2 linked regions of the Arcticibacter tournemirensis genome follow. The protein of the gene in region 2 interacts with the protein of the main gene of each other region in a pairwise test. Links are inferred from orthologs where the notes say so. Each region holds a gene or a part of one and is shown on either strand. Other genes may lie near its edges. The genes, in order: ung and BDE36_RS22040.

Region 1 (16,412 bases), on a different replicon or contig from region 2:
CATGCCATCTTTAAAATCGAAAGATCTCATTCCCATTGCAATAGCTTCGCCTATAGCGGTTCCCTGTGTTGGAACCATGCCTGTATTGATGGTGTTCAGGAATAATCTGGCAGCCGAATAGTCGCTCGTAATGGGCAACTGAACATAAGCTTGCCCGGCAAAAACGATCATCCCGATGCGATCGTCATGAAGATTATCGATTAACTGGGCTATAGCTCTTTTAGCATTCTCGAGGCGGTCGGGTGCAAGGTCCTGGGCCAGCATACTGTTCGATACGTCGAGAAGGATCATCAGATCGGCTCCCTTTCGCTTTACTTCTTCCATTTTCGAGCCTATCTGCGGATTAGCCAGGCCTATGACAAGCATAGTGTATGCCAGTGTAAAAATCACAAATTTCAACCAGGGTTTTGAGAACGACACTTCCGGCATTATCTGCTTTATAACGTCCGGATCGCCCAGCCTGGCCCTTGCTTTCTTTTTCCAGCGGCTTACCCTGAAAAAAAGAATTATCAGAACAGGGACAAGGGCCAGTCCCCATAAAAATTCTATATGTTCAAAACGTAGCATCTTCTAAGTTAAAGCTCCTTTAAATACAGTGTTCCTTAAAACAAACTCAAGCAAAAGAAAAAACAGGGCAGCCAAAGCAAACGGCCAGAATACTTCTGTTTTTTTGCGGTATTGGGTAACATCTATTCTGGCTTTCTCCATCTTGTCAATCTGCTCGTATATCGCCTTCAGTTTTTCGTTGTTGGTAGCCCTGAAATATTTTCCGCCGGTTGTAGAGGCGATTTTGCCAAGGGTGGCCTCGTCGATCTGCACGGGCATGCGCTGATAGGTAATTCCGCCATAAGGCGAGGGGACAGGGTAGGGGGCGTATCCGTTGGTACCAACTCCTACAGTATATACCCTGACATTAAAGTGCTTTGCAATTTCGGCTGCTGTAAGCGGAGGAATGGACCCCGCATTGTTCGATCCGTCAGTAAGCAGGATGACCACTTTACTTTTTGCTTCACTGTCTTTAAGCCGGTTCACGGCGGTGGCTAATCCCATTCCGATGGCTGTGCCGTCTTCGATCATACCATTCTGTATGCCGTTAAACATATTGATCAGTACATCATGATCAATTGTTAGCGGGCATTGAGTAAAGCTTTCGCCGCTGAATACCACCAGGCCGATGCGATCGTCGGGCCGTGCTTTGATAAAATCAATTGCTATATTCTTTCCCGCTTGCAAACGGTTTGGTTTGAAGTCTTCCGCAAGCATACTTCCCGAAATATCCGAAGCGATAATAATGTCAATGCCTTCGGTTGTGGTATTTTGCCAGCTCAATGACGACTGGGGCCGCGCCAGAGCAATAATGAGGGCCACAAGCGATAATGACCTCAGCACAATGCCGGAGTGCCGCAGGCGTGGTAAGAAGCTGTTGGAGGGGACCGGGAATCCCTGAAGGGTAGCTACTGTAAGATTGCCCTGCAGTTCTTTTTCTTTCCAAATATACCAGCCAACGATCAATGGTATACTGATCAGTAACCAGAAGAATCCCGGATTGGCAAATTCTATTCCTTTAAGTAAGTCCATTGCTGCTGTTATCTTCTTTATTTACCGTCGTTTGCTGCGTTTTTTTAGTGTTTTCCACAAAGCTGACCGCATTCTCCATGCTGCGTTCATTGTCGGCCGGCAATGGCCTTTCCTTTGCAAACTTTACCAGGTCGGCCAGGGTGAGGATCTGACGAAGCATTGCTCTGTCGTTCTCCTGTATTTCAGCCGACCTCAGGCTCGACAGGATTTCACCGCTTGTTTGCTCAAGCGCTTTTATCAGGTACCGCTTTTCGAGATACTCCCTCACGATGTCGCTCAGTTCACTGTGGTATAATTTCACCTGTTCCTGCTGCCACAACTTTTTATAACGTAAAGCCTGAAGCTTTTGCAAGGCAAGCTCATGTTCAGGAACTGCTGCTTTTACCTCCTTCACTTCTTTCGCCTTCTTTGGCCGTTTCTTTAGATAATAGAAAACGGCCACTGCGGCTGCGATGAACAGCAGAATTCCGGCAATCAGCATCCAGTTATCTTTGATCCAGTCCATTAAGGTATAGGATACCGTTAAGGGTTGTTTAATATCATAAAAGGCTTTGGTCGTATCTACATCAACCGAAAGTACCTGGAGCGTCAGTTCTTTCGTAGCAAAGCTGCCTTTGCTGGTGGTGAATATAAAAGAGGGGATGGTGTATGTACCCGGCTCAAAGGATGTAATCCGTATATGGCGGGTAATTGTTTCAATGCTAACGTCGTCTTTATTGAAGGCGGTGTCTGTTTTGCTTTCAACGATCTGAACTTTTGCATTGATAGTGTCCTTCAGAGCGGGAAATTTCACGCTGTCCTTAGCCGGGAATTGAATGCTCAGGTGTAATAATGTCTGCCCTCCGAGAGGGATAGACACGTTGTCGAGCCTGGCGTCTACCTTCACGTCCTGCGACCAGGCAGTTTGTGAAAATAACAATAAAAGCAGCGCAAAAAAAAGGCTGTAGTTCAAATAAATTTTCTTCTTCATCTGCGGCCTTCCCGTTTTTTAAACAGTGTAATTAGATGTTTAATATACGATTCGTGTGTCCCGATACTTGTAAAATCAACACCCGACTTTCTGAACTGGTCGGACAAGGCGGCATTCCTTCGGAGACTTTCAGCTTTAAAAGCGTCCCTGACTCTCTTATCTCCCGTATTAATCCAGTGAAATTCCCCGGTTTCAGCGTCTTGTACCGGGATGAGTCCCATATCGGGAAACTCATCTTCATGCTTGTCGTAAAGCCGGAGGGCAATAACGTCGTGTTTTTTATTGGCAATCTTCAGCGCCTGCTCGAATGAAGGACTGATGAAATCAGAGATGACAAAAGCCGTACATCTTTTTCTGATGACGCTGGTGAAGTATCTTAAGGCTTCGGCAACATCAGTTCCTTTACTTTCAGGTGTAAAGGCCAGCAGTTCTCTGATGATCATCAGGATATGGCTTCTTCCCTTTTTAGGCGGGATAAATTTCTCGATCTTATCACTGAAAAAGATCACCCCCACTTTGTCATTATTCTGGATAGCCGAAAAAGCAAGTACCGCACAAAGCTCCGTGGCCAGGTCCTGCTTTTGCTGTTTAATGGTGCCGAAGACTTCAGATCGGCTCACATCCATAAGAAGCATCACCGAAAGCTCCCGTTCTTCGTTAAATACCTTTACGTAGGGATGGTTAAAACGGGCTGTGACGTTCCAGTCAATCGTCCGTATTTCATCTCCAGGTTCATATTCCCTAACCTCACTAAAGGCCATTCCCCGCCCTTTAAAAGCGGACTGGTATTCTCCGGACAGGAGGTTGGTACTTAGCCCCCGGGTCTTGATTTCAATTTTCCTTACTTTATTCAGCAGATCTTTAGTGTCCTTTGCCATATTTAGCTGTCTTTTGGCTATTAGCCATCAGTCTTTAGATTTCAGCCTTGAGCCTTCAGCTTTTACCTTTTACCTTTCGGCTCTCCACTTTACCTTTTAGCTTTAACCTTTCCACTTTCAACTTTCCACTCTCAACTCTCAAGGTACTTCTACTACATTCAGGATGCCTGTAATTATATCCTCTGTAGTGATGTTTTCTGCCTCTGCTTCATAGCTCAGCCCGATGCGATGACGCAGAACATCGTGACAAACGGCACGTACATCCTCGGGGATCACATAGCCTCTTCTTTTAATGAAAGCGAGGGCCTTTGCTGCCAAAGCGAGACTGATACTTGCACGGGGAGACGCACCATAACTAATCAGATTCTTGTAGTCGGGCAATTTATATTGGTCGGGAAATCTTGTCGCAAACACGATATCGATAATATATTGCTCAATCTTTTCGTCCATATACACCTCTCTCACTACTTTCCGCGCTTTAATGATCTCTTCAGGACGAATGATTGCATTGGGTTTTAACATTCCCTGCGGACTAATATTCGCACGCATGATCCGTTTTTCCTCGTCCTTATTGGGGTAGCCAATAACGATCTTCAGCATAAAGCGGTCTGTCTGTGCTTCCGGAAGAGGGTAGGTTCCTTCCTGCTCTATTGGATTCTGAGTGGCCAGTACCAGGAAAGGGGAGGGTAGAGGGAAGGTCTGGTCGCCGATAGTTACCTGTCTTTCCTGCATCGATTCAAGTAAAGCACTCTGTACCTTAGCCGGCGCCCTGTTTATCTCGTCGGCCAGGATGAAATTAGAGAAAATGGGTCCTTTCCTGACGATAAATTCATCTTTTTTCTGATTGTATATCATTGTCCCCACGAGATCGGCCGGCAATAGGTCGGGTGTGAACTGTATTCTGCTAAAGTCTGCCTGTACTGCCTTGGCCAACGTGTTGATGGCAAGTGTTTTTGCAAGCCCCGGCACACCTTCTAAAAGGATATGGCCATCTGCCAGAAGTCCTATCATCAGTCGCTCCACCATATACTTCTGACCGATAATAACTTTATCCATCTCCATCATTAAAAGGTCGATAAATGCGCTTTCTCTCTGAATCATTTCGTTCAGAGCCCTGATATCTGTTGAGTACGATGAATTACTATTTACTAATTCTTCCATGAATCTTTTATTTGGCTGGGGCAAACTTAAAAAGACAAATAGCTTTTAGCTAAATATGAGGGAAAAAATTTATGTTAAAATTTGTTAAATAAGATACGGGATGAAGGAATCCCGTAGACAACCTGCACTAAATAAAAGGATGGTGTGAGTAAGGCAATATGGAAGCAAAAGGACCATTTTAGCAAAAAATCACTATTTTAGGATCGGAGTTTCCGGACTCCAGAATAAATACATCTATTTATTAGTTAGACCTGTGAAGAAAACCCCTGCCCAGGATCTTAATCCTGATTGGTGGAAAAGAATCAAAATTGAGTGAACAGCTATGATGAAGTCAGCCCGGTTAATGATCGCGTTTATATGTTTATGTCCTGGTATCGTTCATTCACAACAGGATAGCGTTCCTGAGTTTTTGGAATCGGTTTCTTTTGTTTTTCCCAACAAAACAGTTGATATACTTAAGTCGAATTATAAAAAGGCAAATCTCAATTTTTTAATACTCCACGATAACGAAAATACAGGTGTCAGGGCTGCTCATGCTTTTTGTAGAAATCGCGGAGGGAGCTTAACAGAGCTAAAGTATGGGAATACGAGAAATATAACGTTTGGCAGCAGGCGTTCTTTATTATCTTTTGATCCCAATCAAATCTTTAATGACGTGGGAGCTTATTTGAGCCTGAAGAGACACAGTAAGGGCAGAGAGGACTCCCTCGCTGTTCAAAAAGCGCGCGATCTTGCAAGATTAGCTCTTAAAGTATATAATCCTGATACCTCCGGCTATATCATTACGCTTCATAATAATTCGGACGGGAAATTCAGCATCGAATCCTATCTCGAAGGGAATTACTTGCATGGCACTGCGGATAGCGTATACATTAATCCAGCGATGGATCCTGACGACCTCGTGTTAGTAACAGACCCTGCCTTTTTTAATTTCCTGAAACAGCAAAATGTAAATGTTGTTCTTCAAAGCCAGACCGGGCCTGCAGATGGCTCACTATCAGTTTATGCTCAGGTGAATAAAATTCCTTATTTTAATATTGAAGTTCAGCACGGGCATCTCGCGGAAAATATCCGGCTGATCTATGTGGTAGAGTCGATGTTTAAAACAATGGGCATAAACGAAGAATATGCTCAAAGTCGATGAAGACTTTTCTATAAAGCAGCCGGGAAATGTATCATATAATGGAAGAATAGTGCGCTCCTGCTTCGACCACTATTCTGGAACTCTTCGGGATGAGTGCACGGTGAGAGCACAGTGAGTGCACGGTGAGTGCACCCTTTCCCGGTAAAAGGTGCACTCACCGTGCACTCACCCTGCACTTACTGTGCTCTCACTCCGAACTGTTCTCGTGTTATACTACAAGCAGTGTTAAATGAATCTAAATCATTTCTTCCTCTTTTTCAACTGGATGATCTCAAAAAGTGTCCTTCCAGGCGAAGCCTGGAAAGGGGAATTTCTCTCTCGACACTCTTTAAATGCGGTGCCCTGATTTTCCGCCGATAAGTTTTCCTTTATTGAAGAAATTATACTAATATTGAGTTCTAAATTTCGGTGTTTAATACTGTATGAAATCATGCCTGGGCCTCGTGTTTTTTTCTTTCATAAGCGTACTTGTTTATGGACAGGGACAACCACGATCAACGCAATACATCTTTAACAATTATTTACTCAATCCAGCTCTTTCCGGCATAGACAATTATATAGATGTAAAGATGGGTTTCCGTAATCAGTGGCAGGGACTGGAGGGAGCTCCTGAAACGTATTATGTATCGCTGAATGCTCCTTTCGGGGAAGATTTCATAAGAAGCTCTGTTAATACTTTTCCCGCCGAAGGTGAGAATCCGATGAGCCGGCAATATGTCAACAGTTTTATGTCGGCTGAACCGCATCATGGTGTAGGCTTCCATGCAATAACTGATAAAGCAGGGAGGATCCGGCAAACATCGGTAAATGCCACCTATGCTTATCACCTCGGGCTTTCGGAAGTCCTTAACCTTTCCGTCGGCGTTTCCGGTGGTTTTTCTTCTATCGGAATTGACGTGGAAGGTGTTGTAGGTGAAAAAGACGATGTTCTTTTTGCTGCCGACTATAACAACAGGATAAGGCCGGATGTTGGCCTTGGTATCTGGCTTTATACCCCAAGGTTTTTCCTGGGGGCGTCCGGAAAACAGCTGGTGGGCAAGCACTGGAAAACGGTGGATGGGCAGCGTACCGTAGAACAATACCAGCAACCTTCCTTTTACGGGACAGTGGGGTATAAGTTCTTCGTAGGAGAAGATCTAGCTGTTATCCCTTCGGGTTTACTGAGTTACGCATTAAACTCTCCTGCGGCCATAGACGCTAACTTAAAGCTTGCTTATAAAGATAAACTTTGGATGGGTAGCGGTTTCAGGAATAACGATTCTTACTCTCTTATGGCTGGGTTCAATGTTGGCTACCTTATCAATCTTAGTTACTCGTATGACTTTACGACTTCGCCTCTCAAGCATGTTAACAATGGTTCGCACGAAATCGTGCTCGGCCTTTTGTTGAATAACCGTTACAAAGTAAACTGCTCGCAGAGACAATTTTAGTCATTGTCCATTACCTTAAAAGCGTGAGACTTCCGCTGAGGGGTTTACAATCGCCCCGGAGATCAATCTTATAATAGTAAACGCCAGCGGGTAGTTCGGCTCCCCTGAAGTGACCGTCGAAGGGATTTATATAGGGGCCAATGCATTCGTATACGAGCTGTCCATCTCTTGTGTATAGCTGGATTTTGATATCGGGGTAATCAGGTAAACCTGTAAGGGACCAAATGTCATTGACGCCGTCTCCATTGGGGGTCATCGTGTTGGTGATATGCAGGTTGTCGTTGGTAACTTCGACATGGATCTTTGTGAAATTGCTAATACAATGTCCAAGGACTCGCCGGACATAATAATCGGATGAGCCGGACGCTAGAAAAGTGAAGATGCCGGTTGTGTTTTCTTTGAATGGAGATGGATCAGATGTTTTTTTGTACAACTGGTAGGTGCCTTCTTCGACATTCGAAACCGGTATTGTGATTTCGGTGGTGTAGCAAACACGAACATCTGCTGCTAATGGATCTGCCATTGGTCTTGACTGGTCAACTACGGTATATTCATCACTAGTGTCCACGCCGCAACTGGTTTGATCTTTTAAAACAAGACGGTATTTTCCTTCACCGATGTTGAGAAGATCCAGGCTTGTTCCCGCCTCTTTGTTATTTTCATCGATCCATGAATATATGTATCCGGGTATACCTCCTGTGGCTTTTAGTCCGGTTATCGAACCTCTTTTTAGCCCACAGTAGTCATTGACTGGCGGTTTTACTGCAGATGCGTCGATCTTCAGAATTTCGGTTCTTGCAATGGTGTACACATAGGTCCTCGGACAGTCGTTTGCATCATATGCCGTGTATGTATATTCACCGGGTCCGAGTTCCTTAATCTGTGTTTGCGTTCCGGTAATTAATAACTGGCCGCCCGCGTCTGTCCATTCGTATCTGGCAGGACGTGCTGAGGTTACATTATAAGTAAGGGTTATGCTTCCGTTAGAAAGTCCGCAGGTGGTAGGTTGAACAGAAGCCGAAAAAGTATAATTCTCCGGAGCTATCTCATATACTGTGAATGGAGTAGGGTTGGATGTGCAACCTGAGATGGTGCTTTCGCCAATCATTATATAGCTCCCGGCGGAAAGACCAGAGAAATTAATGGGGACGCCTAAATAATCCTCTTCCTTAACGAGTACGTTTAGTGCGTTATATAATTTATAATGATTTCCTTCCAGTATGGTGATGCCTGTTACAGATCCATTTTTCTTACCGCAGGTTGTACCCTTGATTGAGCCAATATTTACGATCACCGAGTTATAGATGTTGATATACAGCGGACTGCTATATACCGGAGGACAGCCGCCCTGGTCAGAAACCTGAAGCTGATAGTAGCCGCCTTCTACATTTGTGAGGTCCACATTTGTTTGCCCGGTCACCGCGTCGCCAGTTTTACCGTGGTACGCGTCGTATACGTACCACTGATATTTAACATTCCCTGTAATATCTGAAGTAGTAATTCCTTTAATTGAACCGTTGGGCTTTCCACAAGCGGCGGCTGTAGACACCATAGCAGATATATTTATGACAGGCTGAGGTTTACGTACTATAGTGACGGGATCGGATTTTGATAAACATCCGGCCTCATCTGTTACTTCTACAGAGTAAGTGCCCTGGGGCAGCGAGACATATTGCCCGTATCCTACAGTTTGTCCGCCCGAATTAACCCAGCGGTAGGATATGTTGCCTTTACCACGCAGGGTTGTAGCATAGAATTGGAACGACGTTTGTCCGCATGCCGGCACCGGGGGGGTGATTTCCGGTTTCGTCAGCTTCTGGTCTGTAATATAGAATGTATGTAAAACAGTTTTACAGCCATCGTCAATATTCACTTCGTAAGTTGCCACATCAAGGCCACTAACAGATTGTGTACTGCCGATAAACACGGATGTACCATTTTCTTCGAGCCGGTACCACTTAAAACCAATGCCTTCCCTTGGCTCTGAGATAGTTATACTTCCCAGTCCCTTACAGGTTACCGGTTCCACTTTCGCCTCATTTTCCTGAAGTCCGGCTGTGGAAAACATAGAGGTGACATAGGATGGTAACGTTGCTGTAGCAACTACGTGCCCCGTCAGATTGCCATTGTATTCCCAGCGACCACTGTTGTCGGCAGCGGTTGTGAAAAAGTAAGTCTTGCCCTGGCAGCTTCCGGGACAATTGTCAGAATAAAATAACTCGACTTCTGCATTGGGTGTTGCCTTACCCGAGATGTGGTCAGAATTTATTTTCAGAACCTGTACATAGGTCTGCTGCGTCCTTGTTGCCTTGCCAATGCCAAATTGCGTATTGCAAAAAATGCTGTTACGCGAAATGGTTGTCGGTTTTTCAGAAAGCACGTCAATGCCATAGCGGTTATAGCCTATGTAATTCTTGTCTTCATCGGCTGAGCGCCCTATTCTTCCCTGTGCCCCGGATTCGATGCGGATTCCAACCGTGTTACCAAGGTCTGTTGTGCCATTTACATCTGTTCCAATATGATTTGCTGTAATGAGAAAATCCGCATATGATATAGAGATCCCGCAGGTTAAATGCCCCGAGATAATATTCTTCATAATGTTCAAATCCGTGAGGCTGCTCGATGCCCTGATTCCATACATATCTACACTGGCCGACTGGGAAAAGAGAGGCAGACCTTTGAAATCCTTAGTTCCATTCCAGTCCGTTCCTATCTTGTTGTTGATGATATTGACTACCGCTCGTTTACTGTTATAATAACTGGATCTGTCAATTAGTATATCTGTAGCATTAGCGCTGATTACGTTTTGTTCGCCGGTATTGTCGCCACCGATATTGAGCTCGCGTTCGAAAAGGTTGACCGAAACCCCGATGTAGTTTGTGTTTGCGGTTGTTCCGTTATCAAGTAAGCCTATAAGGTTGGATTGAATAACTATCTTTCCGGATGAATTGACATCGTTAGTGCCGTTGTAATAACGGGATCCATTGATGGCAATTCCGTTAATATTTCCGCATATCACGTTGCCTTTTCCCGGTGCCCCAATCGTTACATTTTGGGCGTTATATTCGACGATAATTCCTGATCCCTGAGATGTGTTTATATTTGAGAGTGAAGTGATGTTCGCGAAGTTTCTGATATACAGTCCGTAAATTTCCACGTCTGATACAGTTTCTTTATAGATATCTGTTGATATAACCAGGCCTGAATAGTAAACGTTGTTAAACTCCCTTTCTATAATAACTTTCGCTCCCGATACACCGAAAACGTCAGATGGCTGGGTGCTTCCGTCGATAATTACTTTCGAGCTTACCATAGGCAGCTGACTTCTAAGCCGTATCGTGCGGTCGTTAATGGTACTGCCCGGCAGATTAAACTCTATCCGGTCGGTGCTGGCTATGCCGTTGGAAGCTGCATCCAGTAAAGCCTGCCGTAATGTTCCCGGGCCGCTGTCGGCTTTGTTCGTTACAATGAAAGTATCAGAAAATGCAAGTTTCGCCGTTATTAAGAGTATCAGAGTGATAAGGGCAGTTATGCGCGACATGGTGAAATTTATGAAGCCAAAATACGATATTATTTTTAATTGACAATGAAATATAGAAAGGACGATTTTGTCTTATTAAAGTACCTTTGTGCCAATGACTGAGTTGTATATAAAGAACATGGTTTGTGCGCGTTGTATTCTCGTTGTAGAGAGTGAACTTGTGAAATTGGGATTTCATCCTCTGAAAGTGGATCTCGGCTATGCGCAAATACAAGAAGACAGCCTTGACGAACAGAAAAGTGCATTATTGTCGGGGAGATTGCAGGAGCTGGGCTTTGAACTGCTTGACGATTCCAGAATGCGCTTGATCGAGAAAATGAAGAATATAGTGATCAGGAGAATTCACCATACTGAAGAACTGAATACGAAGGTTAACTGGTCGGCTTTAGTGGCTGATGAAATGCACCAGGATTACAGCTCGTTGAGCAGCTTGTTTTCTTCTGTCGAGGGAATAACGTTTGAGCAGTATGTTATCCGGCAGAAGATTGAAAAGGCAAAGGAGCTTCTCTTTTATGATGAACTTAACCTGAGCGAGATATCCTACAGGCTTGGTTACAGCAGCGTTCAGCATTTGTCCTCTCAGTTTAAGCGGATTACAGGTCAAACACCTTCAGAATTCAGGCTTTCAAGAGCTTCGGGCGCAGCCCGGAAACCAATTGATTTGGTTGGTTGAACAAATAAGGGTTTATTCACTTATATCATTATACCCCCTTAAAGCGATGCAGTATATTAAAAAACTTCTCTTTCTTTTTCCGGCCCTTATTCTGCTGCACTCATGTGGTATTGACAGCCAGGTGAAACGGCTGGAAGCGCTGGAAGGCTGTACGTACTCCATTGTATCGGCCGATAGTGTTTATCTTGCAAATACCGACATCTCGCGTTTAATCAGGAAAAAGGGATTTGACCTTTCAGGCGCCCCGGCCGTCGCATTTGCGTTCATGCAGCAAACATTGCCGTTAAAGGCCGTGCTCCGGATGAAAATAGAGAACCCGGGAAAGGACGAAGCCGGAATTAACGAGTTTGATTATAAAATTGTGTTAAAAGGAGTGGAATTGACAAGCGGGTCTTATAACAGAAAGATTGTAATAGCTCCTGAAGGAGGCACGGCAGATGTTGCGCTTAAAATAGATTCAGAGCTTTATCCGATACTTTCCAATCCTGAATATCAGAAGGCCGTTACTGCTTTTCTTTCGTCAGAAGAGGAGATGAAGACCATAATAACACTGATGATCAAACCTTCTTTTACTATCGGCAATGAAAAAGTGAGCTATCCCGGATATATTGATATCAATAAAGAGGTTAGTAATAAACAGCTCCTGTCTTTCCTGGGGAAGAACCAGCGCTAAGTTCATACTCTTTATCTAACAATCAATACCGGGATCTTTACTCTATGCCGTACAGAATCGAGCGTGCTGCCGAAGATAATGTCTTTAAGTCCTTTATGTCCATGTGCTCCCATTACAAGGAGATCCATATTATTGATTTTGGCGAGGCGGGCAATGGCCTTTGCTGAGCGGCCGTAACCAATTAAGACTGAGGCTTCATAACCCAGGTTCTTGAGATTTGCCTGATATTTCTGTAAGTTTTCAAAATCACTTTTCGTCTCGAAGTCCATCACCTTCTCCCCATGGTAAGTTGCTCCGGCAGTTTCTACAATATGGATGAGATAATAGTGAGCTTCTTTTCCTCCCTGGATTAAAGCGTTGCGGATAGTGTTTTTATCATGACTGGAAAAGTCGACTGGAATGCCGATACTTGAATAAATAACGCCCTCAATATCCTGTATGTCCATGGCCTGGCCATGAGGTGCTGTAAATATCTCAGCCCTTACCTTACTTATAATAGGGTGAAGGGATACATAGAAAAGCAGAAGGAGGACGCCAAGTATAACAGGTAATACAAAGACAAACACCCACCAGTTATTTTCAGAAGTGTTTATCCACCCTGTAACCTCTTCGAATACGAGTTTTATGTTAAGAACAACAATAATCAACGCGCTAAGCCATGCCAGGATCTTCACCCATAGTTTTATGGCGAATTCCCCCATCAGTTTTTTGTCGGAGTTAAAATGAATAAGAGGGATAACGGCAAAGCCAAGCTGCAGACTTAGGATTACCTGGCTTAATACGAGCAGCTCGCCCAGGGCCTCCTCTCCAAAATATAAAATGGTAAAGAAAGCCGGGATGATAGCCAGCATGCGGGTAAGTAGCCTGCGCAGCCATGGTTGAATACGAAGATTTAAATGTCCTTCCATTATTATCTGGCCTGCAAGAGTACCGGTTACTGTTGAACTTTGTCCGGCTGCAATCAGCGCAATGGCAAATAGGGCAGGAGACAGAGAACCAAATATATTATCGAGCAATTTATGGGCATCCTGTATTTGGGCCACTTCGTGATAACCGTTTTTAAAGAATGCGGTAGCCGAAAGTATAAGGATGGACGCATTTACAAAAAAAGCAAGGTTTAATGCTACGCCGGTATCAATCAGGTTATACTTGAGAGATTCGCGAATGCCTTGCGGTGTTCGTTCTATTTTACGGGTCTGAACCAGTGAAGAGTGAAGGTAGAGATTGTGGGGCATGACTGTAGCTCCGATGATACCTATTGCGATATAAAGAGCATTGCCACTAAGGATGGAGGGTTCAAACCCCTTTACTACCTCTGAGAACACGGGCTCAACTATAAACATTTCAATAAGAAAGGAAAGTCCTACAATGAACACCATCGATACGATGAAGCTTTCCATTGCCCGCATTCCTTTGTTCAACAGAAACAGCAGCAGGAAGGTGTCGAGAATAGTTATGGATATCCCCCAGATGAGGGGCAAATGGAACAACAGTTGCAGTCCGATCGCCATTCCGATTATCTCTGCCAGGTCGCATGCGATGATTGCAATCTGGGCGAGGGCAAAGAGTGGGTAATTAGCCCATTTGGCGTAACCGTTTCTGGAGGCCTGCGCCAGATCAAGCCCCCTTACAATACCTAAACGGGCACTTAAGGATTGCAGTAAAAGGGCAATCAGGTTCGACATTAACAATACCCAGATCAGCTTGTATCCGAATTGACTTCCTCCGGCTATGTCCGTGGCCCAATTCCCCGGGTCCATATATCCAACACTTACGAGGTAAGCGGGACCGATAAATGCCATCAACTTACGCCAACCGGTTTTCCCAGAGGTCTTTACTGTAGAATGTACTTCTCCTAAAGAATCTCCCATAAAGATATTATGTGTCTGTTTTGCAAATCTAATATTTAATTTAGAGTAATCTAAATATAAAAATATTTGCAAATTGTTTTAAATTGCAGAATAATTGTAAACGATGCCCTACCAACCAGACAAAATTGATCTTCAAATTCTTAAAACGTTGCAGCAGAACGGACGTATTACAAATCTGCAGCTTTCCACTGAAATAGGTCTGTCGCCAGCCCCTACCCTCGAACGGGTAAGGAAGCTCGAAAACCTTGGTGTAATTAAAAGTTATCATGCAATAGTAGATGAAGAGGAACTCGGGCTGGGAATCAAGTCGTTTATTCAAATTCAGCTCGACTTCCATCAGAACAATACTATTCAGACTTTTGTTGACGAGGTAAAGAAAATTAAAGAGATTACAGAGTGTCATCATGTGACCGGGCTCTGCGATTTCGTCCTGAAAATTTACGTAAAGGATATTAAGGCCTACGAGAAACTGATCATGGAAAAGATCAGCAAGATCAGAGTGGTAAAAACTTTCCAAACCATGATGATCCTTTCAACAAGCAAGAAAGAGCCGGTGATCCCGCTGGAATACTAAGGCAATTGACAATGGACAATTGACAATGGAGAGTTGACAATTGACAATTGACAATTGAGAATGGGCAATTGACAGTGTGTCTAATTTAATTAGTTTCGCAGCAAAACAACCGTGCATAAATTCAATTATGCGATATCATTTTCAATTCTGCATTATCAACTGTCCACTGTCCCCTGTCAATTGTCTAAATTTGCCAGTCTATCGGTTCAAGTCCCTGTTCTTTCAGCAACTGGTTTGTTTTGGAGAAATGACGGCAACCGAAGAAGCCATGCTCTGCAGAGTAGGGTGAGGGGTGGGCTGCTTTCAGGATGAAATGTTTATTCGCGTCGATTAGAGGCATTTTTGCCTGAGCATTTTTCCCCCAGAGCAGAAAAATAATTCCCTTTTTCTTTTCAGACAGTTCAATGATTGCCTGGTCGGTGAACTTTTCCCAGCCCTTGTTATGGTGTGAGGCTGGTTCTCCTTTTCGGACGGTAAGGGTAGCGTTTAGCAGTAGCACTCCTTCGTCGGCCCATTTAGTTAGCTCTCCGTGATTGGGAATGGTAAATCCTTCGATGTCGTTCTTTAACTCTTTATAAATGCTTCGTAAGGAGGGAGGAACTGTTACTCCTTTTTGCACTGAGAAAGCAAGTCCGTGGGCCTGTCCCTGACCATGGTAGGGGTCCTGCCCCAGGATCACGGCTTTTACCTTCTGAAACGGTGTATGATTGAACGCGTTAAATATCATATTCCCCGGGGGGAAAACGGTCTTTCCTTCCTGTTTTTCCCTGAGAAGAAAGGCTTTAAGATCTTTCATGTAGTCCTTTTGAAATTCTCCTTCAAGGGCGGCTTTCCATGATTCTTCTATTTGAACAGGCATAATGCTATATTTTTTGTTTAAGCGGCTAAATAAGCGGATATTTGCATCCACTTAACAAAGAAATAAAAATATGCCGAACTTTTTAAGGTTAATAATAGCTTTTGCTTTACTCGGGTGTTCTGTTGCGTTAATGATTTTTGGACACTGGGGCTGGGGTATACTTGTATTGCTGCTGGCTATTATCGTAGTTGTAACATTTTTCTTTAACGAGAAGATGCTGATTGCGCAGTATTATCTTAGAAAAGAAAACATGGATAAAGCGGAAAGCTGGCTTAAAAGCATTAAGAATTACGAAACAGAGCTGTTGAAGGCTCAACACGGATACTATCATCTTCTTATTGGTCTTATAGAGTCTCGCAAGGCACCTATGCAATCGGAAAAGTACTTTAAGAAAGCTCTTTCATTAGGAATGACCATGGATCATAATATAGCTCTTGCAAAGTTAAGCCTGGCAGGAATTGCCATGGCAAAGCGAAATAAGAGGGAAGCTACGATGTACCTTCAGGAGGCAAAGAAGGCCGACAAGAATAAGCTACTGGCAGAGCAGATAAAGATGATGCAAGGACAAATGAGCCAGCTGGATAAGACAGTGGTTCAAACCCGAGGGTTCAGGCCCAGATAGGCAGAGATTGACAGATACATCGATGATGTGGTGATTATTTATCGTCCAGATGATCAAAATAGGTGTTTCTTTCTAACCTTGCAGCTTTGCTTATAATATCCTCTTCTTCGTTTGTTTTGGCTGAAGAGAAGAACTTTTCCGCTTGTATCCTTTTCAGGAGCTGACTAATAAAAGAAAGGTCGAAATCTTCCTTATTTAATTTAATAAGGTATTCTTTTTCTGTAATCTCGATACTAGATAAATTCATAAAATCCGTTTTGGTAACAAAAATAAAAAAGGCCTGTAAATTCAATATTTACAGGCCTTTAAGCTTTTGTTAAGTCTTTTATTCAAACCAGAGCATGACTTCCTCTTTCGAAGGCATGGTTATTTCAAGTTTCAGCTTTTTACGCATTCCTCCGAGATCGTTAAATACCTTATTCGGGTTGCCGGCTTTAA
Region 2 (16,220 bases):
TTCAGGCAAACAGGAGATCCTACTTTTATTCGTTCTCCTGTATCCGTTAGAAGTCCGCTTTCCTTATTGCGTTTAAAAATAATAATGAGGTCACTATTCTGATTTCCAACAAGCAGGTAACTTCCTGAGGGGTCGATGACAAAGTTTCTGGGCCCTTTGCCTAGGGTAGAAGATCTTCCTTTTAATGCCAGCTTCCCGGTAGTTTTATTGACAGAGAATACGGCAATGTCATTGGCATCGCCTCTGTTGGAAGCATAAAGAAAGTTGCCGTCTGGAGAAACATGAATATCTGCAGCTCCGGTATTGCCTTTAAAATCGTCGGCAAGCATAGATATATTTTGAAGGCTGTTTAACCTGCCGTCTTTATATCCGAAGACTGTAATATTTCCGGTCATCTCCTGGATGGAATAAGCATATTTACCATTGGGATGAAAGTCGAGGTGACGGGGGCCATTGCCCGCTCCTGTACTTACGAATGGAGGATTTGCCGGACTTACAGGTTGAGATACATTGCTGCCATCGAAATGATAGATATTGATCTTGTCGGTTCCAAGATCGCTCACCATCACGAATTTTTCATCGGGAGACAATACGGTCGAATGCACGTGAGGCGCTTCCTGCCTGTCCTTATTGACACCATTGCCCGAATGCTGAATAACCTGCACCGCTTTTCCAAGTGCCCCGTCTTTCTGAACCGGATATACCGAAAAATTACCTCCGCTATAATTGCCGGCAAACACGTGGCTGCCTTTTTTATTAGTTGCTACGTAGCAGGGTGCTGCTCCGTTAGACTTTTGCTGGTTAAGTGTTTTCAATGCGCCGCTTTTTCTGTCGAAAGAGAAGGCTGTTACCGTTCCTTCCCCACTCTCATTTGCCGCATAAACGAGTTTCCCATCGGAGCTGATAGCGAGATAAGAAGGATTGTCGATTCCTTTAGCAACGTTTTTATAGGAAGCCTTCCCTGAATTGATATCAAAGTCGTAAACATATATACCTTCACTGGTGCCCTTGTCGGTATAGGTACCCACCAAAAGATTTAGTTTTTGAGCTTTAACCTGGTTCATAAGTGCAGCAGATGACATCAGTAAGAGTATAACAAATAAGTAGTTGCAGGTTTTCATATATGACGAAGTTAAAGAATTATAAGTAAAAATTCAGGGATAGTATATTATTTGATCACCGTTCATAAACGAAGAAGGCTCCGGTATTTCCGGAGCCTTCTTCGTTTACTTTATAAGATGCTTAAGCTGGATGACTTCCTTCTCTTCGAGATATCGCCATCTACCCCGTGGCAAATCTTTCTTAGTGAGGTTTGCGTAAACCACCCTGTCGAGCTTTTCAACCTCGTATCCGAGGTGTTCAAATATGCGGCGTACGATGCGGTTTTTACCACTATGGATTTGTATGCCTATTTCGCGTTTTGTTCCTCCCTGGACATAGCTAACAACGTCAGGTTTAATTAATCCGTCCTCAAGTTCTACTCCAAAGGCGATCTTATTCAGGTCGCCCTGAGTTAAGTTTTTATTTAGTTCTACCTGATAAATCTTCGTTATATTATTGCGGGGATGCGAAAGCTTTTCTGCAAGGTCGCCGTCATTGGTCATTAACAGCAAACCAGTGGTGTTGCGGTCAAGGCGACCAATGGGATAAATCCTTTCTTTTGAAGCCTTTTCTACAAGGTGCATTACCGTTCTGCGCTCCTGAGGATCATCGGTGGTAGTGATATAATCCTTGGGTTTGTTTAACAGAACGTAAACCATCTTTTCCCTTTTCAGCGTTTCTCCGTTATAGCGAATCAGATCCTTCATCGGATTAATCTTATACCCGAGCTCTGATACTACTTCGCCATTGACTGAAATAACACCTGCTTCTATAAGTTCGTCGGCTTTCCTTCTGGAGCAGATACCCGCGTTCGCAATATAGCGGTTCAGGCGGATAAGCTCATCGCCCTTTGGTGCGCTGTTCTTTCTTGACCGCAATACCGGAGCTTGCTCCAGGTGTTCTTCCGACGTCCAATTGCGGCTCACACCGTCTTCATATCTTCTGCGTTCAGGTTTGAATGGTTTCCTCTCAAAAGGACGTTCTCCTGATGTACCACGTTCGCCACGTTTGTCGTTGCCATATGGTCGTTTTTCAAAAGAACGATTGCCTGATGGCCGGTCTCCTTCTTTTCTGTCGCCTCTATACGGGCGTTTTTCGAATGGGCGATCACCGGTAGGCCTTCCACCTTCTTTTCTGTCGCTGTTATATGGGCGCTTTTCGAATGGGCGGTCACCGGTAGGTCTTCCACCTTCTCTCCTGTCGCTATTATATGGGCGCTTTTCAAACGAACGGTCTCCTGTCGGTCTTCCACCTTCTTTCCTGTCGCTGTTATATGGGCGTTTATCAAAAGTGCGATCTCCGTTTGAACGGCCCCCCTCACTTTTGTCGCTATTGTAAGGACGTTTATCAAAAGAACGCTCTTTTGAAGCCCCTCTTTCAAAGCTTCGTCCGCCTTCAGGTTTTTCCCTTCGACCTTCGGAAAAGGGACGTGTTCCTGAACTCCGCTCTCTGAAAGGCCTTGAGTCTTTGTCTTTATCTCTGAATGCCGGTTTTGTGTCTCGGGATGAATCTCCGCTGTAAGGCTTTCTGTCACCGTCAAACATTTTCTTTGATCCGCTGTTACTTCTCTTCGGCCGTTCATTTTTTGAATTGCCTTCGAAGCGATTGTTCTTTAAGGACTTGTCCTCGCGACTGTTCCTGTTGTTTTTATCTGGCATGATAATGCTAATAACCTTTTTGAAATGGGGTGCAAAGATAGTGATTTTAACATTAAAACGCTGAATCTGTTTATTTTATTTTCAAAGGTAATGGGAAAATGCCGTAGGACTACAGACCTGAAATTATGATAAAGACAGGTAAATATTAAGTCCTGAAGTACCCCGGGAAACGGGAGAAATAAGCTGCTGATATTGCTGGTTTTAGAGGGAGCTAAAACCTTGGAGATGAGTGGTTAAAATGTAAGTGCTTGTAAATTAAGAATATATTGTTTATCTTTGAAATCTTTTTTTGTTTAACTTAAGAACGGAACGCATGATTAAGAAACATTTGATCGCGTGTTCTGTGATCCTTGCACTAATAATATCGTCGAAGATTTTTATTAGCAGGAACGCAGCGACACACAACAATTCGTTTCCACAAACAGTGGATTTCCCTTCTCCCCAGGAAAAGAAAGTCTCATCTTCAAAACCTGAATTCAGGTTTGCCGACGAAAAGGTGCCTCTTCACAATAAGAAGGTGTCTCTGAAGATGAGCAGGTATTTAAAGGCTAATAGCTTTAAACATATTCAGACAGACAGGTTACATCATACTGCTGCACGCTGGTTTCCTGTTATTGAACCCATCCTGAAAAGGCATGGCATTCCTGAAGATTTTAAGTACGTTCCCTTGGTAGAAAGCGGACTACTGGGAGGTACATCACCCAAGGGGGCTTCGGGGTACTGGCAATTCATGCCACAAACAGCGAGGACCTATGGCCTCAGGGTGAATAAATCTATCGACGAGCGGCAGGATTTAAAAAAATCTACCGTCGCTGCTTGCCGGTATTTACGGTCTTTGTATAAAGAATTTAACAATTGGACATTAGTCGCTGCTGCCTATAACATTGGGGAGAATAGTTTAAGACAGCAAATGACGGCCCAGGGACACCGTAATTATTTTAAAATGAGGCTCAACAGGGAAACAGCTTCCTACGTTTACAAGCTTGTTTCAATGAAAGAGATCATCGAAAATCCGTTGAAATACGGTTACGCAGCCAGGAATAAGAACCTTCTGGCTCAAAAGGTGCAGGATAAGCCTGAACCTCTGAAGCATTTTCTTAGTCGGGGTGTTGAGCGCGACGCTTTAAAAGCGATGTCGCTGGAGCAGCCGGAAGTTATGTAACAAGAACGAATGACCTTACCGGAACCGGCAGCTATGCCGGTTCCGGTCTTTACGTCATAATTTAGAATTCTTGATTTCATGTGCTTGATTCTTGCTACTATTACCCGATCTTTACAAGATATTTTTGACAGGTAAATTAATGGATAAAAGTACGCCCGACCTTGGAGAACAGAGTGAAGTGGAAGTTTTTGGAGCCAGGGTCCATAATTTAAAAAATATTGATGTTTCTTTTCCTCGTAATAAGCTGGTTGTAATTACGGGACTTAGCGGAAGCGGTAAATCGTCGCTTGCATTTGATACTATATATGCAGAAGGCCAGCGTCGTTACATGGAGACTTTTAGCGCCTATTCAAGACAGTTCCTGGGTGGCATGGAACGTCCGGATGTGGACAAGATCTCCGGGTTAAGCCCGGTAATCGCTATTGAACAGAAAACGACATCAAAAAATCCCAGATCTACGGTAGGTACCATTACTGAGATATACGACTTTATGCGTCTGCTATACGCACGTGCCGGAGAAGCCTACTCTTACGTGACGGGCCAGAAGATGGAGCGCATGTCTGAAGATCAGATGTTGCGTAATATCCTTCAACAGTTTGATGGAAAGCCCATTAATGTTCTGGCGCCTGTAGTCAAGGGAAGGAAGGGGCATTACCGGGAGCTTTTCGAGCAGATACGAAAACAGGGCTATCTTAAAGTACGCGTAGATGGCGAGATTGTTGATCTTGTGGCGAAGATGCAGCTTGACAGGTACAAGATCCATGACATCGAAATGGTGATAGACCGTATTGTGGTAACGGATAAGGATACCAAAAGACTATATAACTCTATACAAACCGCATTAAAAACCTCCAAAGGAATCATTAAAATTTCGGACCAGGAGAATAATGAGTTCTTCTTCAGCAGGTATTTAATGGATCCTGTTTCTGGGATATCGTATGACGAACCTCAGCCCAATACATTTTCGTTCAACTCGCCATATGGTGCTTGTGAACGTTGTGATGGTTTGGGATATATTTTTGAGATAGAGGAAGCATCTGTCATCCCAAATCCTAAACTAAGCATTATACAGGGCGGCCTGGCGCCACTGGGAGAATACAGAGAAACCTGGATGTTTCAGGTGCTGAAAGCCCTTGCAAAGAAATTTAATTTTTCCTTGTCTGCTCCTATTGAGAAGATTCCGAGGGAAATACTGGATATCATTCTTAACGGATCTGATGATATTATTACGGTTCCGGTGGAGTATAATAAATGGAACGTTCAGAATTATCAGATCACTTTCGACGGCATTATTAAAATGCTGGAGGAGCAGACAGAGCGGCGTGGAGATAGCGGCATGGAGGATCTTGAGAGCTTCAGGGTACTCAAAACTTGTCCTGTTTGCCATGGTGCCCGGCTAAAAAAGGAGTCGCTTCACTTTAAATTGGGGGATAAGAATATTTTCGAGCTTGCCTCCATGGATATAAATAGTCTCTCTGACTGGTTCGAAAACGTTGAAAGTCGCCTTGATGAAAGGCAAAATATAATAGCTAAAGAGATCTTAAAAGAGATCAGGGCACGTATTGGCTTCCTGTTGGATGTTGGCCTGAATTATTTAACGCTTGACCGGACGGCAAAGACCTTGTCGGGCGGTGAAGCGCAGCGAATCCGTCTTGCAACTCAGATTGGGTCGCAACTGGTTAACGTACTTTACATCCTGGATGAGCCGAGCATTGGTTTACATCAGCGCGACAATGCACGACTTATATCTGCCTTAAAAAACCTTCGGGATATTGGCAACTCTGTGCTTGTAGTGGAGCATGATAAGGATATGATCCTTGAAGCCGATCACGTGATCGACATGGGCCCCGCAGCAGGTGTTCATGGAGGGGAGGTGGTAGCAGAGGGAAAGCCTGAGGAAATCAAAAAGGCCAGCACTCTTACAACGGCCTATCTCAATGGTAAAAAGGAGATTGCTGTTCCTGCTGAACGAAGGAAGGGCAACGGGCATTCTTTGATACTGAAGCATGCCACCGGAAATAATCTGAGAAATGTGACCGCGGAATTTCCGCTGGGCAGATTTATTTGCATCACCGGTGTCTCGGGCAGTGGTAAGTCAAGCCTGATTGCCGAAACACTGTATCCTATTCTTAATCACCATTTCTTCAGGGCAAAGAAACATCCACTGCCTTATAAGAAGATCGAAGGCCTCGAGCATATAGATAAGGTAATTGAGATAGATCAGGCCCCTATAGGCCGTACTCCCAGATCGAATCCTTCCACTTACACAGGAGTGTTTTCTGATATAAGAAATCTTTTTGTGCAGCTGCCGGAGGCTAAGATCAGGGGCTATAAACCAGGCCGTTTTTCATTTAATGTAAAAGGAGGAAGGTGCGAAACATGCCAGGGCGCGGGAATGAAAGTAATTGAAATGAACTTTCTGCCCGACGTACAAGTGCCTTGTGAAGAATGTCAGGGAAGGCGTTATAACCGGGAAACACTCGAAGTGAGATATCGTGGAAAATCGATCAGCGACGTTTTAGACATGAGCATAGAGGAGGCTGTTAGTTTCTTCGAACCGATTCCATCTATTTACCGGAAAATTAATACCTTGTATGAGGTAGGCCTGGGCTACATCAAGCTCGGTCAGTCGTCAACCACTCTATCAGGAGGAGAGGCACAACGTGTAAAACTTGCTACTGAGTTATCCAAGAAGGATACAGGAAAAACATTTTATATCCTCGATGAGCCTACGACAGGACTTCATTTTGAAGATATCAACGTATTGCTTGGAGTGCTCAATCGTCTCGTTGACCACGGTAACACCGTGCTGGTGATAGAACACAATATTGATGTGGTAAAAGTAGCCGACTGGGTAATAGACCTGGGGCCCGAGGGTGGTGCCGGTGGTGGCCAGATACTTTTCTCGGGTACTCCTGAGAATTTACTCAAAGAGGAAAAGAGCCATACTGCCAGGTTTTTGAAACTTGAAATGGAACGTTAAAGATGTTGGCTGTCGTTTCAGCCTTTTATATATAATGAAATCTAAACTCCTGTTGTCGGTGTTATTTCTGCTGTTGGCTCAAAAAGCTCTACCGCAGAAGCTCCTTATTAACGAAATCGGCTTTAAACTGACAGAACAGGAGAGAGAGAATATTCAGCTTCTGTCAGAATACGAGTCGCAGATCTACAACGGCCTGTTTGATACCCGGAGAAACGACAGTCTGCTGATCACCATTAACCTGTATAAGAACTTTGGGGATTACAAAAAAGCCAGTCTTGCAGCCGCATCAGACGTGGTCTCCAAAACCGGCTTTTATTCTCCACGTTTAAAACAGATTTTTGTCTACCGTACTAACGACTTTATAAGAACTCTCGTCCACGAGATGAGCCATAGTTTTATGCATCATAATATAGGAGGCATACCCCGTTGGTTTAACGAAGGGCTGGCGGTATTTTTTGAGTCGATGGCCGTGGCATACGGACAGGTGTCTGTGGCTGTTCAGACAGCGAGGATTTCAGCTGTTAAACGCGAGATCCAGGGCGGAGATGTGAACCTAACTGAATTCCTTCAACTTGACGACGAGGCCTGGATGAATAGTAAATCAAAGCTGGATTATATGTATAATGTATCATATAGTATTGTTTATTTTATGGCTAAGTCTACTCCTGCGTTCACTAAGAAATTGCTTCTGAAATTAAAGGAGGGCAAGAGTTCCATTGATGCGATCGAATCCCTTTCCGACGGGGGATTTGATTTATTTGAGAGGAGATACCAGCATTTCTACAGATAATAGAAAGGCCTATGTTAAAGCTATTGACATCATCGCAAATAAGGGAGGCAGATGCTTACACCATTGCTAACAAACCAATTCAGTCTTTGGACTTGATGGAAAATGCTTCCCGTGCGTTCGTTGAATTGTTTATGGAAGATTTCTCAGACCGGACGCTGTCCATTTCGGTCTATTGTGGCACCGGCAACAACGGAGGCGACGGTCTGGCGATCGCGCGGATACTCCATAAGGAAGGATACGAACGAATTAAAGTAATCATAGCCCGTTTTTCGGAAAAGAGCAGCCTTGATTTTAATATTAATCTCGATCGACTTAAATCTCTTGACCTGGAAGTTAAAGAGATTTACAGGGCTGCGGATGCCGGTCCGGAGAATGCGGATATTATCATTGATGCTTTGTTAGGTTCGGGACTTAATAAGCCGCTTGATGGGGAATGGAAAGATTTGGTACTGTGGCTGAATACATTAGATGGAGCTAAGGTAGCTGTGGACATCCCAAGCGGATTTAAAGCGGAAGGAGCTGTGGGAAGGACTGACGCGGTATTTCGGGCCGACCTGGCCATAACTTTTCAACGGGCCAGGCTTAACTTTCTTCTGCCCGATTCATCACCATATCTTAAATATTTTGAAGTTGCGGATATCGGTCTTGACGAGGCCTTTATGCAGGACGGGGAGGGACCATATTATCTCCTGTCGGAAGATGATATCCGGGATCGGCTAAGAGCGCGGTTGCCTTTTAGTCACAAAGGCTCCTATGGGCACGCTTTGCTGGTCGCCGGAGCTCCGGAAACAATGGGAGCGGCCCTGCTGTGCTCCAAAGCCTGTTTGTATACCGGCGCCGGCTTAACTTCTGCCTGTATACCGGCCGAAGGACTTAATGCTTTAAATGCGGCTATGCCTGAAGTAATGGCAGTAGTGAGAGAAGGAAACCGGCTTCCGGCAAGCCTGCAGTGGGGTAAGTATCAGTCTGCAGGTATAGGGCCCGGACTGGGAACTGGCGACAAAAGTCTGCACGTATTGAAAGATACCTTAAAAAACTTCGCCAAGCCGATTGTGATTGATGCAGATGGGCTCAACCTTATATCATCTAATTATGAATTAATGCAGCTCGTACCCGAGTTCTCGGTGCTGACACCTCATGTCAAGGAGTTCGACAGGCTTTTTGGTGAACATACAAGCTGGTGGGAACGACTGGAAACGGGAATAGACCGGGCAGTTACCCTTGGCTGTACCATTGTACTGAAAAATCGCTATACCATTATCTTCACCCCTGAAGGACGGTGTTTGTTTAACCCCACCGGTACACCTGCCATGGCAACAGGAGGGATGGGAGATGTGTTGACAGGAATGATCGTTTCGTTTGTTGCGCAAGGGTACACACCCGAGGACGCAGCAATCATGGGGGTATATCTTCACGGTATCGCTGGAGAAAGTGTGCAAGGATACGTGGTCCCTCCATCCCGCCTGATAGAAGCGCTTCCCGAAGTAATTCTCAGGTATTTATAGTCAACGGCGAATTACTGCGCTTACCTTATCTGATCAAACAGATGTTTTTCGGCATGGTAGGAAGAACGTACCAATGGTCCGCTTTCTACATACCTGAAACCCATATCCAGGCCTATCTCTTTATATTTTGCAAACTGATCGGGGTGGATCCAGTCTAACACCGGGTGATGGTTTTTTGTCGGCTGGAGATATTGCCCCAGCGTAAGTATATGCACACCAGCATCAGCAACATCCTGCATGGTTTCAATAACGTCGGCTTCTGTTTCCCCTAAACCAAGCATAATGCCCGACTTGGTTCTCAACCCAAACTCCGAAATGCGCTTCAGGGCCTCAAGGCTTCTTTCGTATTTTGCCTGGATACGCACCTGTCGGGTAAGTCTTTTAACAGTTTCAATATTGTGGGATATCACCTCAGGACTCTCTTCGCACACGCGGTAAAGATTTTCCCAAATACCCCTGAAATCGGGTATCAGGGTTTCCATTGTGGTCTGGGGACTTTCACGTCTGATCGCTTTGATCGTTTCGGCCCATATGATGGAGCCGCCGTCTTTAAGGTCGTCACGGTCAACCGATGTGATAACGGCATGTTTAACGTTCATGAGCTTGATTGAGTTAGCCACTCTGTTCGGCTCGTCAAGATCCACTGCATGAGGCCTCCCCGTAGCTACGGCACAAAAAGAACAGGACCGGGTGCAGATATTCCCCAGGATCATAAAAGTAGCAGTACCAGCACCCCAGCACTCTCCCATATTCGGGCAGTTACCACTTTCACAGATCGTATGAAGCTTATGAGTATCAACTAATCCCCTTACATTTGCATATTCTTTTCCTACAGGTAGCTTTACCCGTAACCAGTTAGGCCTTCTTTGAGTTTCACTGGCTGGAATTACCGGCAATTCAATCATAGAACAAAGGTAGCTATTTAGTTGCGGGAAACCCGCTGTCTCCCGGTGGAATTTGACATTGTGCTTATGATTTAAAACCTCATCTGTGCGGAGGCCTCGTCTGCTGATACTTCTCCATGCGATGTATGGTAAATACATTCGCCATCTCTGATTAACAGTAATTGAGGAGATTCGTGATGAACCTGGAATAGCTGTACAATGGCAGCTGAAATATCACGATGGTTTAGAAGGTCTAAAAAATAGACTGGCGTTTCAGATGGCAGAGATGCCCATTCTGATTCAAACTTTCTTTTTGCCATCATGCTAATAGCACAACGGGTGCTATGCTTAAATAATATACTATACCCTGTTGCATCCTTAATTTCCTGCAACTGGTCTATTCTTTCCAACGGTATCCAATTCATAGTATCAGTTTTTTAATGTATCCTAAGAGGTTCAAAAAGTAATTGAATTGGCGGATTAGCCCCTTTTTGACCTGGGATAAGAATTATAGGCAGGGCATACTTTAGAGGAACATGACCCTAATAGTATTGCTACAAACATCAGCAGGAGTAAACCTGCAGTAAATTTCTTCATCTTAACAATTGTTAAATTCTAATTGTGCACTATTCCCTTTTACGGAAAAAGGCACCCATAAAGTTTCGAAAAGTAAAGGTATTAAAAATTTCTAATACAACCATTTAAGAGTATAAATGGTTTTTAGCAGAGGGAGCGTTGAAGATCAGCCATTAAAATAGCTGTGGCCGCCGCTTCTTCCCCTTTATTGCCATGTTTTCCCCCTGCTCTTTCCAAAGCCTGCTCCTGGTTATTTGTAGTGAGAACTCCAAATATTGCGGGAATATTATATTTAAGGCCAACATTGGTGATGCCGTGAGCAACTGCGCTGCAAATATACTCAAAGTGGGGGGTATCGCCTTTAATGACACAACCAAGGCAAATTACGGCGTCTACCTTTTTATTATTCAGTATCATGTCTGCGCCCGAAGTTAACTCGAAACTTCCGGGAACCGTTACTGAAATGATATTTTCTGGAGAGGCACCCTGTTTAACCAGAAGCTCATAGGCACCCTGGTATAATGCTCCTGTGATGTCTGCGTTCCATTGAGCTGTAACAATAGCAAATCTATAGGGACTAGCAGAAGGAATGGTTGTATGCGAAAAATCGGAAAGGCTCTTAAGTTGAGTGGCCATTGCGTTGTATGTTGTGCATTGCTGGTTGCAGGTAACGAGTTGTAAGTTGTGGGTAACAGTCACACAACATACAACCCGCAACTTACAACTTCTTTATTTCCTTGCTTCGGCTCTGGCAATATAAGCATCTACCACAGCAGCTTCGTAGCTTGTAGGATAGCTTTCTTTGATCTTGTTATATGCCTTAGCAGCCGATTCGTAATCTTTTTGCTCTTCGTAAACTAATCCCATTTTTTTAAGGAAAAGAGGAGCAGTAAAAGAGTTATCCGATTTATCAGCCGCTTTTTTATAATAAGTGATCGCCTGATCGTAATCTTTTAATTCGGTATAAGCATCTCCCAGCATACCTAAAACAAGAGGATCGATAACCGGACTGCCCGTACTGCTATAAGTTCCCAATGCATCAATTGCTTTTTGATACTGACCTTTTTGCAGATATAAACCGCCCAGATAAGCATTTGCAAGATTTGCAGATTTGGTGCTGGAATATTCCTCGGCGATTTTTTCGAATCCTGGATAAGAACCATCGCCTTTGATTGCCCTGTCTGACAGGGAATCTATAGCAACGTATTCTTCTGCCTTAAACATTTCGTTGGAAGCTTTTTCCGCACGTGGGGCCAGATAGAACTTCTGGTATCCAAAGTAAAGTAGTACAAGAGCTACTATAGCGCCACCTATAAATGCCAGACTTTTTTTATTCTCCTGCACAAATTTACTGGTATTGCCTGGTTTGTCAGAGTGAGTAATAGTATCTTTTTGATTAATCGCCATTTGCGTTATATTGAAGTCTGCAAAAATACATTTTTAAGGAATACTGTCAAGGGGAAATCATGGACATTTATAGGAGTGCTGTTTTATTATTGAAAGCTGATCGTCAAAGCGCATGCTTTACCCGGAAAGGATTAACTTTGCGGTAGTTTATGTGGCTTAAAAAAATAGCGCTGATAAATTTTAAGAATTACGAAGAAGGCGGGCTTGATCTTTCCCCTGCTGTTAACGCTTTTACAGGTGATAACGGCGCAGGCAAGACCAACCTGCTGGATGCAGTACATTATTTGTCGCTTTGCAAAAGCTACTTTAATCCTATAGACTCACAGCAAATCAGAAATGGTGCTGACTTTTTCATGCTGCAGGGTACTTTTGATAAAGACGGCTCGGAAGAGGTAGTTGCCTGTTCATTAAAGCGAAACCAGAAGAAGCAGTTCAGACGCAACAAGAAAGAGTATCAGCGTTTGGCAGACCACATTGGGCTGTTTCCTCTTGTAATGATCTCTCCGTATGACGTGAGTATCATAATAGAGGGAAGCGAAGAACGTCGTCGCTTTATCGATAACGTGATCTCTCAAACCGATATTCATTATCTTGACGAGTTAATAACATATAATAAAAATCTCACTAACAGAAATGCCCTCCTGAAAAGTATTGCCGAAACGGGGAGATACGATCCCGAGCTTCTGGCTATTTTTGATGAACAACTAGTTACTTCAGGTAAACGTATTTTTGAAAAGCGGCGCAATTTTATGGAGACATTCCTCCCCGTATTTCATAAGCATTACCGCCATCTTACGGAGGGAGCAGAAGAAGTAGATCTTATATATGATTCGCCTCTGTTAAACGAAGATTTCTCTGTTCTTTTGAAGAAGGCTGCCGAACGCGACCGGATATTGGAACGTACAAGTACAGGTATTCACAAGGATGATCTTCTGTTTGCAGTAAATGGGATGCCAATGAAGAAATTTGGTTCACAGGGGCAACAGAAGTCCTTCCTTATCGCCCTTAAACTTGCCCAGTACAGTTTTCTCCAGGAGAGAAAGGGTTACAAGCCGCTGCTGTTGCTTGACGATATTTTTGACAAGCTTGACGACAAGAGGACCAGGAAACTTATGGAAATGGTATCACATGATGATTTCGGGCAGATTTTTATTACCGACACCAGTCGCGAAAGGATTAGTTCGATTTTTGCTGCAATTGGAGTTGAGCTTACTATCTTTGAGGTAGAAAAAGGGACCGTGAAATAATGCGCCGCACAAACGATAAATCGCTGAAGGATGCCATAGAGCAAATGCTTCGCGTCTATAAGCTCAAACGTAAGTTTGACGAAACCGCACTGATCGCTGCATGGCCGGAAATGATGGGTAAGGCAGTTGCCAACCGGACCAGTCAGTTGTTTATCCGCGAAAGGAAACTATTTATAAGAGTTGAGTCCTCCGTCTTGAAGAACGAGCTTCTGATGATCCGCACACAGATTCTGGATAAGATGAATGAACGTGCGGGATCCAAAGTGCTTGATGAGATTGTCTTTATGTAGGAAAACGACTATAACAAATAGCTATCAGCAATTAGCCTTTAGGCTTCATGCGGATAGCTAAATAATAGTGTCAATAGATGCTGACAGTTGTCAGATACTGATTTTAAAACCTTTCGAGGTTCGAGAAGAAGAAGCTTCCTTCAATCGCAGCGTTCTCGTCAGAATCGGATCCATGCACCGCATTTGCATCGATTGATTTTGCATACTTGTTGCGGATAGTACCTGGTTCAGCCTTAGACGGGTCTGTCGCTCCGATAAGTTTACGGAAATCTTCAACAGCATTGTCTTTCTCAAGAATTGCAGCTACAATCGGACCTGAACTCATGAATTTCACCAGGTCGGCATAAAACGGACGTTCTTTATGCACCTCATAAAAGGCACCCGCAGTCTCTGAAGTAAGATGAGTGTACTTCATTGCAATCAGCTTAAAGCCGCCTTTAATAATATCATCTAAAATAGCACCGGTAAAGCCGTTACTTACAGCATCCGGTTTGATCATTGTAAAAGTTCTGTTAGTTGCCATGGTTGATTTAATTGCCGGCAAAATTAAGTTTTTAATGCGAATTACGTCTATTTGAATTAATTTTTCATTTTGTAACCCCAAGGTTTTTAATAGCTTTGCATTTCTTTTGACTGAATGATGCTGGAGTTAACCTCGCTTAAAGAATTATTAGCTGATCCAAAGCAAATTGTAATAACTACCCACCATAAACCTGATGGGGATGCAATAGGCTCATCATTAGGTTTATATAATTGTCTTATTCAAAAAGGGCATCACGTAAAAGTTGTTTCTCCAACAGATTATCCGGTTTTCTTACAATGGTTGCCCAATAATCCAGAAGTGGTAATTTATACGGAGAAGCCTGAAGAATCGGCGAAATACGTAGCTGAAGCGGATCTGATCTTTTGCCTTGACTTTAATTCACTGGCCCGTATCAACGGGTTAGGCCAGCATGTCCAGGAATCAAAAGGCAAGAAGGTATTAATAGATCACCATCTTGAACCTGAAGATTTTGACGATTACCGGTACTGGAGTATAAATGCTTGCGCAACGGCTCAGCTCGTTTATGAGTTTATAGTAAACGTACTTGAGGAGCCACAGACCATCAATAAAGACGTGGCGACTTGTCTCTATACAGGAATCATGACGGATTCAGGGTCCTTTCGTTTCCCTACCACTACGCCAAGAGTTCATCATATCATTGCTGATCTGATCGAGAGAGGAGCAGAAAATGCAAAAATTCATCAGTTGGTGTATGATAACTTCTCCGAAAATCGTTTAAGGTTCTTAGGGTTTTGCCTTCTCAGGAAGCTCGAAGTGTTAACCGAATACAATACTGCTTTGATAACTGTTTCGAGAGACGAATTACATAAGTTCAATATTTCCACAGGGGATACTGAAGGACTTGTAAATTATGCCTTGACCATAAATGGGATCAGGCTCGCAGCATTGATTATTGAAAGGGCAGACCAGGTAAAGCTTTCTTTACGCTCGACGGGTGATTTTCCGGCCAACGAAATCTGTAAGAAGTATTTTAATGGCGGAGGTCACAGGAATGCCGCAGGAGGCCAGTCGACGGAATCATTACAGGAAACAATTCAACGGTTCAAACAAATCTTACCCGAATATAAAAGTCTTTTAATTCAATAAACCAGAAAAATACAATAACCACAACAAAATGAAGAAAAACTTAATTGTTTTAGGGTTTGCAGTACTTGCATTTTCAAGCTGTAAGCAGTTTAAAAAAGGAGAGGGTGATATGCAGTACATAATCCATGAGGATAAAGAAGGTGCTGTTATCAAAGAAGGTGATTTTATAGCATTACATGCTATTCAGAAAACCGAGGAAGACTCTGTAATGCAGAATTCATATGACTACGACAGGCCAATGTTTGTTGCAGAGCAGAAGTCGGCGTTTAAAGGTGATATCTATGCTGCTTTAGCTATGCTTAGCGAAGGCGACAGCGCTACCTTCAAAATTAACCTCGACTCTTTACAGCAGAAGATGAACATGCCTAAGCCACCCAATACCAAAGGCAAGTACATGATCTTTACATTCAAGATCGATAAAGTAATTCCTAAAGGAAAGCTTAGCGATGCTGACTTCAACGGAAAGATCGAGCAGTTTTTTAAAGCTGAATCTCAGAAAGCTAAAAACCAGGAAGCCGGAAAGATCAGTAACTACATCAAGTCGAAGGACTTAAAACCAACAGTAACGCCGTCTGGCTTGAACTATGTGGTTGAAAAGCAGGGAAGCGGCCCGAAACCAGTAGCGGGCGACACTGTAAAGTTAAACTATACAGGACGTTTCCTTACTGGTAAGATCTTTGAAACAAGTGTAGTTGAAGTCGCAAAGAAGGAGAACGTATTTAATCCTATGCGTCCTTACGAACCTATGAAAGTAGCTGTTGGCGGATCTAACACTATCCCTGGTTTTGATGAAGGTTTGATGCTATTCTCAAAAGGCACTAAAGTATCATTAATTATCCCTTCAAAATTAGGTTACGGAGAACAGGGCAATCAGGCAATTCCTCCTTATATGCCTTTGATCTTTGATCTTGAAATCTTAGATATTATTAAGCCAAAAGCTGGAGCGCCTGCACCTGTAGCAGCAAC

Evidence for each region.
Region 1: the proteins of BDE36_RS22040 (region 2) and ung interact in binary tests that used the Escherichia coli proteins (3 or more experiments, as listed by UniProt). The link is inferred for Arcticibacter tournemirensis from one-to-one orthologs.

Annotation. Positions count from the first base shown.
Region 1 is NZ_VFPL01000001.1:2,117,601-2,134,012, forward strand. Bases 13,516-16,412 are described here. They hold ung (uracil-DNA glycosylase), read right to left. Parts: upstream 15,353-16,412; coding sequence 14,678-15,352; downstream 13,516-14,677. Other genes in these bases: BDE36_RS08990 (Nramp family divalent metal transporter), read right to left, coding at 13,516-13,919; BDE36_RS08995 (Lrp/AsnC family transcriptional regulator), read left to right, coding at 14,023-14,493; BDE36_RS09005 (DUF2892 domain-containing protein), read left to right, coding at 15,423-15,974; BDE36_RS09010 (hypothetical protein), read right to left, coding at 16,009-16,221; lysS (lysine--tRNA ligase), read right to left, coding at 16,300-16,412. In the rest of the region: BDE36_RS08940 (vWA domain-containing protein), read right to left, coding at 1-567; BDE36_RS08945 (vWA domain-containing protein), read right to left, coding at 571-1,578; BDE36_RS08950 (hypothetical protein), read right to left, coding at 1,565-2,548; BDE36_RS08955 (DUF58 domain-containing protein), read right to left, coding at 2,545-3,426; BDE36_RS08960 (AAA family ATPase), read right to left, coding at 3,565-4,587; BDE36_RS08965 (hypothetical protein), read left to right, coding at 4,910-5,731; BDE36_RS08970 (PorP/SprF family type IX secretion system membrane protein), read left to right, coding at 6,154-7,161; BDE36_RS08975 (T9SS type B sorting domain-containing protein), read right to left, coding at 7,172-10,702; BDE36_RS08980 (helix-turn-helix domain-containing protein), read left to right, coding at 10,797-11,375; BDE36_RS08985 (hypothetical protein), read left to right, coding at 11,422-12,048; more of BDE36_RS08990, read right to left, coding at 12,060-13,515. UniProt on the Escherichia coli protein: Excises uracil residues from the DNA which can arise as a result of misincorporation of dUMP residues by DNA polymerase or due to deamination of cytosine.
Region 2 is NZ_VFPL01000002.1:106,670-122,889, reverse strand. Bases 12,417-15,121 are described here. They hold BDE36_RS22040 (nucleoside-diphosphate kinase), read right to left. Parts: upstream 14,127-15,121; coding sequence 13,707-14,126; downstream 12,417-13,706. Other genes in these bases: BDE36_RS22035 (DHH family phosphoesterase), read left to right, coding at 14,244-15,121; BDE36_RS22045 (DciA family protein), read left to right, coding at 13,313-13,603; recF (DNA replication/repair protein RecF), read left to right, coding at 12,417-13,313. Also shown: BDE36_RS22100 (lactonase family protein), read right to left, coding at 1-1,121; BDE36_RS22095 (pseudouridine synthase), read right to left, coding at 1,227-2,759; BDE36_RS22090 (lytic transglycosylase domain-containing protein), read left to right, coding at 3,073-3,921; excinuclease ABC subunit UvrA, read left to right, coding at 4,061-6,904; BDE36_RS22080 (DUF1570 domain-containing protein), read left to right, coding at 6,939-7,694; BDE36_RS22075 (NAD(P)H-hydrate dehydratase), read left to right, coding at 7,706-9,199; lipA (lipoyl synthase), read right to left, coding at 9,220-10,104; bacillithiol system redox-active protein YtxJ, read right to left, coding at 10,176-10,508; ribH (6,7-dimethyl-8-ribityllumazine synthase), read right to left, coding at 10,804-11,295; BDE36_RS22055 (YfgM family protein), read right to left, coding at 11,389-12,066; more of recF, read left to right, coding at 12,216-12,416; more of BDE36_RS22035, read left to right, coding at 15,122-15,254; BDE36_RS22030 (FKBP-type peptidyl-prolyl cis-trans isomerase), read left to right, coding at 15,283-16,220. UniProt on the Escherichia coli protein: Major role in the synthesis of nucleoside triphosphates other than ATP. The ATP gamma phosphate is transferred to the NDP beta phosphate via a ping-pong mechanism, using a phosphorylated active-site intermediate.